One region of the Embleya sp. NPDC008237 genome, then DNA from elsewhere that is predicted to be linked to it. Evidence: predicted binding sites of a transcription regulator. Region 1 holds the regulator's gene; the other holds the start of a gene.
The links. The regulator HspR, encoded in region 1, represses chaperone genes until heat shock. The targets are predictions, from matches to a motif close to TTGAGNNNNNNNNNCTCAA.
Positions count from the first base shown of each region.

Region 1 (3,411 bases):
CCGCCGAGCTGCGCAACCAGCTCGGCGAGCGCACGGCCGACCTGCAGCGGCTCCAGGCCGAGTACGCGAACTACCGCAAGCGCGTCGAGCGGGACCGCAACGTGGCGGGCGAACTGGCCGCCATCAAGGTGCTGAGCGAACTGCTCCCGGTGCTCGACGACATCGGCCGGGCCCGTGACCACGGCGAACTGGCGGGCGGCTTCAAGTCGGTCGCCGAGTCGCTGGAGTCGATCGTGGCCAAGATGGGGCTGCAGAGCTTCGGTTCCAAGGGCGACCCGTTCGACCCCACGGTGCACGAGGCGTTGCTGCACTCGTACGCGACCGATGTCACCGAGCCCACGTGCGTGGAGATCCTGCAGCCCGGCTACCAGGTCGGCGAACGGATCATCCGCCCGGCGCGGGTGGCGGTCGCGGAGCCCACGGCGGACGCCGAAGGCGGTCCGGAGGAGTCGGGCGAAGCGGCCGGCAGCTGAACCGTCACCGGGAACCAGACGACGAGAAGCGGAGAGGAGGGACGCCGATGCGCGGGTGGAGTGAATCCGGAAACGGGCGCTCGGAGCACGAGGGCACCCCGACCCGATCGGCGAGGGGCGCATGAGTACGAAGGACTACCTGGAGAAGGACTACTACAAGGTGCTCGGCGTCCCCAAGGACGCCGGCACCGCCGAGATCAAGAAGGCCTACCGCAAGCTCGCCGTCGAGTTCCACCCGGACAAGAACAAGGGTGACACCAGGGCCGAGGAACGGTTCAAGGAGATCTCGGAAGCCTACGACGTGCTCGCCGACGAGAAGCGGCGCAAGGAGTACGACGAGGCGCGGACGCTGTTCGGCAGCGGGGGCGGCTTCCGCGGCCCCGGCGGCGGGCCGGGCGGCGCCGGCGGCTTCCCCTTCGACCTCGGCGACATCTTCGGCGGCCAGCAGCAGGGCGGTGCGGGCGGCACCGGCGGGCTGGGCGACATCTTCGGCGGCCTGTTCGGCGGCGGTCGCCAGACCGGACGCCAGCAGCCGCGGCGCGGCTCGGACGTGGAGTCCGAGGTCACCCTCGGCTTCGCGGACGCGGTCGACGGTGCGACCGTACCGATCCGACTGACCAGCTCCGAGGCGTGTCGGCACTGCAACGGCACGGGCGCGGCCGCGGGCACCACCCCGCGGATGTGTCCGACCTGCGCGGGCTCCGGCAACGTGAGTCGACCGCAGGGCGGCTTCGGCTTCTCCGAGCCGTGCCGCGACTGCAAGGGCCGCGGACTGCTGGTGGACGACCCGTGCATCGTGTGCAACGGCAGTGGCCGGGCCAAGAGTTCGCGCACGATGCAGGTGCGGATCCCGGCCGGGGTCCAGGACGGCCAGCGGATCCGGCTCAAGGGCAAGGGGGCTCCCGGCGAGCGCGGCGGCCCCTCCGGCGACCTCTACGTCGTGGTACATGTCAAGGCGCACGCCGTATTCGGTCGCAAGGGCGACAACCTCACCGTCACCGTGCCGGTCACCTTCCCGGAGGCCGCGCTCGGGGCGGAGGTCACCGTGCCCACCCTGGGCGGCGTCCCGGTCACGCTCAAGCTCCCCGCGGGCACGGGCAACGGCCGGACACTGCGCGTCCGCGGGCGTGGTGCGGCACGCAAGGACGGCACTCGGGGCGACCTCCTGGTCACCATCGAGGTGACGGTCCCGCAGCAGCTGAACGACAAGGCGCGCGAGGCGCTGGAGGCGTTCCGCGAGGCGACCGTCGCGCACGATCCCCGAGCCGATCTGTTGGACGCGGCGAAGGGGGCATGACATGCGACCGGGCGGCTTGGGCGGCGACGGCGGCATCGGCGGGCGGCGTGGCTACGAGATCGACGAGACCTCTCCGGTCTACGTGATCTCGGTGGCCGCACAACTGTCCGGCCTGCATCCGCAGACGCTGCGCCAATACGACCGACTCGGCCTGGTCTCGCCGGACCGCACGGCCGGTCGCGGGCGCCGCTATTCCGCCCGCGACATCGTGCAGTTGCGCGAGGTGCAGCGGCTCTCCCAGGAGGCCGGCATCAACCTCGCCGGGATCAAGCGCATCCTGGAGCTGGAGAACCAGGTGCTCGCGCTGCACATGCGCGTGGCCGAGTTGGAGCACGCGCTGCACGAGGCGACGGACGCGAGTGCCCGCCGCGAGGCGGCCGTTCACGCGTCCTACCGGCGCGACCTGGTCCCGGTCCGGCCGCAGGCGGGCACCGCGCTCGTGGTCTGGAAGCCCAGGCGCGGGCGTACCGACTGACCGACGGGCCGGTGGCACCGACCGGCCGGGGATACACCGGGGGCGTGGCTTCGGCCGCGCCCCTCGTTCGTGCGTGCGGCGGGCTGCGGCCCGCTCGCGAGCATTCCTTGATGCCGCTCGATACGCGTCAGTAGGGTCGCCGCATGAAGCCGAATCGTCGGGACGTCCTGAAGTACTCGGCCGCGAGTGCGGCACTGCTCGGAGCGGCGGCGTGCACCGACGCCAAGGACGAGCCGGACAAGAAGTCGAGCGATGCGCCCAAGTCCGGCGCCCCGACCGGGGGCGGCCCGGCAGGCACGGCCGGCACCACGCTGGAGCGCACCCTGGTGCTCGGCCCGCCCGGCGCGGGCGGCTACCGCAAGGTGGTCGCCGGTCCCGGCGAACCGCACCTGCTGCGCGCGGAGTTGGCCCCCGGTGCCGGACCCGGCATCAAGGCCGAGAGCCAACCGCTGGTCGCCTTCACCCAGTTGACGGACATACATATCCAGGACTCGCAGTCGACCGCGCGGGTGGACTTCCTGGATCGGCACAGCGACAAGGACCAGCCGTTCGCGAAGCTGCTGCCGTTCCAGTCGTCGCACCGCCCGCAGGAGGTGCTGACCGCACAGATCGCCGAGGCGATGGTGCGGTCGCTGAACCGGATCGGCAAGGGCCCGGCGCTCGGCCAACCGCTGGCCTTCACCATATGCACGGGCGACAACACCGACAACATCCAGTTCAACGAGCTGCGCTGGTACATCGACGTGCTGGACGGCGGCAAGAAGGTCACCCCGGACTCGGGCGACCGGAACAAGTACGAGGGCCCGATGGACGCGGTCGCGTACCACGAGCGCTACTGGCACCCGGACGGCACGCCGACCGGGCAGAAGGACGACGTGCCCCGGCGCGACTACGGCTTCCCCACCGTGCCGGGCCTGCTCGACGCCTGCCGGCGTCCGTTCGAGGCGACCGGCCTGAAGACCCCCTGGTACACCGCGTACGGCAACCACGACGGCCTGGTCCAGGGCAACCTGCCGGTCACCGAGTTGCTGGCCAAGGTCGCGGTCGGCGACGAGAAGGTGCTCGACATATCGGCGGGCCAGACCATCGTCTCGCTCGCCCTCGGGCTGCAGAACGGCAAGCCGGACGCGCTCGCCGCGCTGCTGGCGGGCCCCAAGCGCAAGGTC
Region 1 is NZ_JBIBGL010000025.1:101,836-105,246, forward strand. It holds gene grpE (nucleotide exchange factor GrpE) at 1-473, shown strand, start outside; gene dnaJ (molecular chaperone DnaJ) at 595-1,770, shown strand; gene ACFZBU_RS42880 (heat shock protein transcriptional repressor HspR) at 1,772-2,245, shown strand; gene ACFZBU_RS42885 (TIGR03767 family metallophosphoesterase) at 2,389-3,411, shown strand, end outside.

Region 2 (3,411 bases), on a different contig from region 1:
TGCTGCCCGCCTCCTTGATCGCCCGGACGATCCGGCCGGGCAGCGCGCCGACGTAGGTGCGCCGGTGGCCGCGGATCTCGGCCTCGTCCCGCACACCGCCGAGCGCGACCCGGACGAACGAGCGACCCATCGCGCGGGCCACCGACTCGCCGAGCGAGGTCTTGCCGACCCCGGGCGGGCCGACCAGGGCCAGCACCGCGCCGGAACGGCGACCGCCGACCACACCGAGCCCGCGCTCCTCGCGGCGCTTGCGAACCGCCAGGTACTCGACGATGCGCTCCTTGACGTCGACCAGGCCGGAGTGGTCCGCGTCCAGGATCGCGCGCGCCTCGGCGATGTCGTACGCGTCCTCGCTGCGGTCGTTCCAGGGCATCTCCAGGACGGTGTCCAGCCAGGTGCGGATCCACCCGCCTTCGGGCGACGCGTCGGAGGCGTGCTCCAGCTTGTCGACCTCCTTGAGCGCGGCGGCCAGCACCTTCTCCGGCAGATTCGCCGCCTCGACCCGGGCCCGGTAGTCCTCCTCCTCGCTGTCCGGGGTGCCGTTGAGCTCGTTGAGCTCCTTGCGCACCGCGGCCAGCTGCTGCTTGAGCAGGAACTCGCGCTGCTGCTTGTCCATCCCCTCCTGGACGTCCTTGCGGATCGTCTCGGCCACGTCCAGCTCGGCGAGGTGGTCCCGGGTCCAGCCGACGACCTTGGTCAGCCGCTCCCGGACGTCGACGGTCTGGAGCACCTCGATCTTCTGCTGGAGCGTCAGGTAGGGGGCGTAGCCGGAGTTGTCCGCCAGGTCACTGGGGTCCTCCAGGGCCTGTACGTGGTCGACCACCTGCCACGCACCGCGCTTGCCCAGCACGGTGGTGACCAGGGCCTTGTACTCGCGGGCCAGCTCGTCGGTGTGCTCGTCCGTCTCGGCGTCCGCCACCCGGGTCGCCTCGACCCACAGCGCCGCGCCGGGCCCGGTGGTACCGCTGCCGATCCGCACCCGGCCCTCGCCGCGCACCACCACGACCGACTCACCCCCGGGCAGCCGCCCGACCTGCTCGATCACGCCGAGCGTGCCCACCGCCGGGTACTGACCGTCGTCGCGCGGAACAAGCAGCACCCGCGCCTTGCTCTCACTACGGATGCCGGGTCCACCGGACCGCCCCGCGGCGGCCCGCGCGGCATCCACGGCGGCACGGGTCTCCGCGTCATCGAGTTCGAGCGGGACCACCATGCCGGGGAGGACGACCACGTCGTCCAGCGGAAGAACCGGCAGGGTCAGGGTCCCGATGGTCTCGCTCATGTCATGCCCCTCAAGTAGCCACAGTCGAAAAAGTTGCGCTGCACTGACTCAAGAAACAAGAGCCCCTCTTTGTTCCCCCGTCCTCCCGAGTCCCTGTTCGCCGTGAGCGAAGTTGTTCGGGTGGCCGTGAAGGCCGCATGGGTCGGGTGACGCGTGCATCGGGCGGCGCATGGGTCAGGGTGGACCCGCGTTACCGAACGCGAACCGTTCCGCGGGCTCCGCCGCTTCGTCATCCCGGAGCGGCCGGCCGCGTGCAGCGGCCGGAGGACGCACGCGGCCGCAGCGCGCCGGCGCTCGGACCAGGTGCTCGACCGCCGGCGTGGGCCGGGCGTTGGGCGCAGTGGGTGAATTCGGCCCGTGGCTCTTACGTCACGGCCGGTGAGGCGGAAGAATCGGGCGACTTGATACGAGGGGGCGAATCCTGTCAGTGAGCGACGTCTTTCCCGAACGTGTCCTGCATGCAGGCTCGATCACACTCCGGCCGTTCAGCGCCGATGATGTCGAGGACAACCGAACCGCCTGCGCGGACGAGGTGGTCCAACGATGGATACCGCTGCCGCGGCCCTACACCGTCGAGGCATCCGTCGACTGGTGTACGAAAACGGCCCACACCCTGCGCGAGTCGGGCGACGGCATCCACTTCGCGATCTCCGACCCCGCCGACGGGCGGCTCCTCGGCGCCGTCGGGCTCAAGCGGACCGACTGGCACGAACTGGTCAGCGAGGTGGGCTATTGGATCGCCCCGTGGGCGCGCGGACGCGGGATCGCCGCCCAGGCCACCCGCGCACTCGGGCACTGGCTGCTGACCGAGCAGGGCTTCGAGCGCCTCGAACTCAAGGCCGCCGTGGGGAACATCCCCTCGCGCAAGACGGCGATCAAGGCCGGCCTCCATCGAGAGGGCATCCTGCGCAAGGCCGGCCGCCTGCACGCCGGCCGGGTCGACGTCGTGCTGTACTCGCTGATCCCGGCCGACCTGTAGGAAGGGCCGCCACCCCGGGCCGCCGATCGGCTTCGATCCCGCCTCTGCGGTGGGGCTGATCGACGGTTGTGGCGGTGGTGCGCAACTCGACGGTGGTGGGCGCGAATTGCCGTAAGAGCGGCCGTACGCCCGAAGCGGGCCGAAGGCCAAGGGCATGGCGGAAGGGTTGACGGCGGGATACCGCCAGACCCGGTGTGGTGCGGGTGGTTGTACTGGGACACACCCCGCGTCGGGGTCCCACCCACCCGCATCGCCGAAGGGAACGTCATGTCCGTCACCACCGGATCCGCCGAGCACACGACCGGTCGGACCGACCCGTCTTCTCAGGAGCAGACACCGAAACGGGAACGGGAACAGGGACAGGAGCAGGCACCCGAACAGGAATCCCGGCAGTACTGGCCGGCCGTCGTGTGTCTGTCGCTCGGGATCTTCGCGATCGTGACCAGCGAGATCCTGCCGATCGGGTTGTTGACGCCGATCGGGGGTGACTTCGGCGTCTCGGACGGGACGGCGGGATGGCTGATGACCGTGCCGGGCCTACTGGCGGCGATCTGCGCGCCGCTGGTGACCGTGTGCACCGGGCGGCTGGATCGGCGGACGATGTTGGTCGCGCTGATCGTGCTCCTGGCGGTGGCGAACTTCCTCGCGGCGGCTGCGCCCGCGTTCTGGGTGATGCTGGTGGCTCGGTCGCTGGTCGGGGTCACCATCGGCGGGTTCTGGTCGATCGGGGCGGGGTTGGCGCCTCGGTTGGTGCGCGCGAAGGTGGTGGGTACGGCGACCGCCGTGATCTTCGCGGCTGTGCCGGCCGGTTCGGTGTTGGGCCTGCCGGCCGGTACCCAACTGGGCGAACACATCGGCTGGCGCGCCTCGTTCGCGGTCATGGGCGTCATCGCGCTGGGCGTGTCGATCGCGCTGCTCGTACTGCTGCCGCCGCTGCCCGCGCTTCAGGTGACCCGCGCCGCGGTGTTGCGTGGGCTGTTGCGCGGCACCGACATCCGGATCGCACTCGCGCTGACCGCCCTGATCGTGATCACGCACTTCGGCGCCTACACGTACGTGACTCCGTTCCTGGAGCAGGTCACCCACGTGGATCGCGGGCTGATCGGCGCCTACCTGCTGATCTTCGGCGTGGCCGGCATCGTCGGCAACT
Region 2 is NZ_JBIBGL010000007.1:309,212-312,622, reverse strand. It holds gene lon (endopeptidase La) at 1-1,282, opposite strand, end outside; gene ACFZBU_RS20315 (GNAT family N-acetyltransferase) at 1,710-2,261, shown strand; gene ACFZBU_RS20310 (MFS transporter) at 2,529-3,411, shown strand, end outside.
Region 2: lon (endopeptidase La) is a predicted target of HspR. The motif match lies at 1,316-1,334, and genes of this name have one in related genera.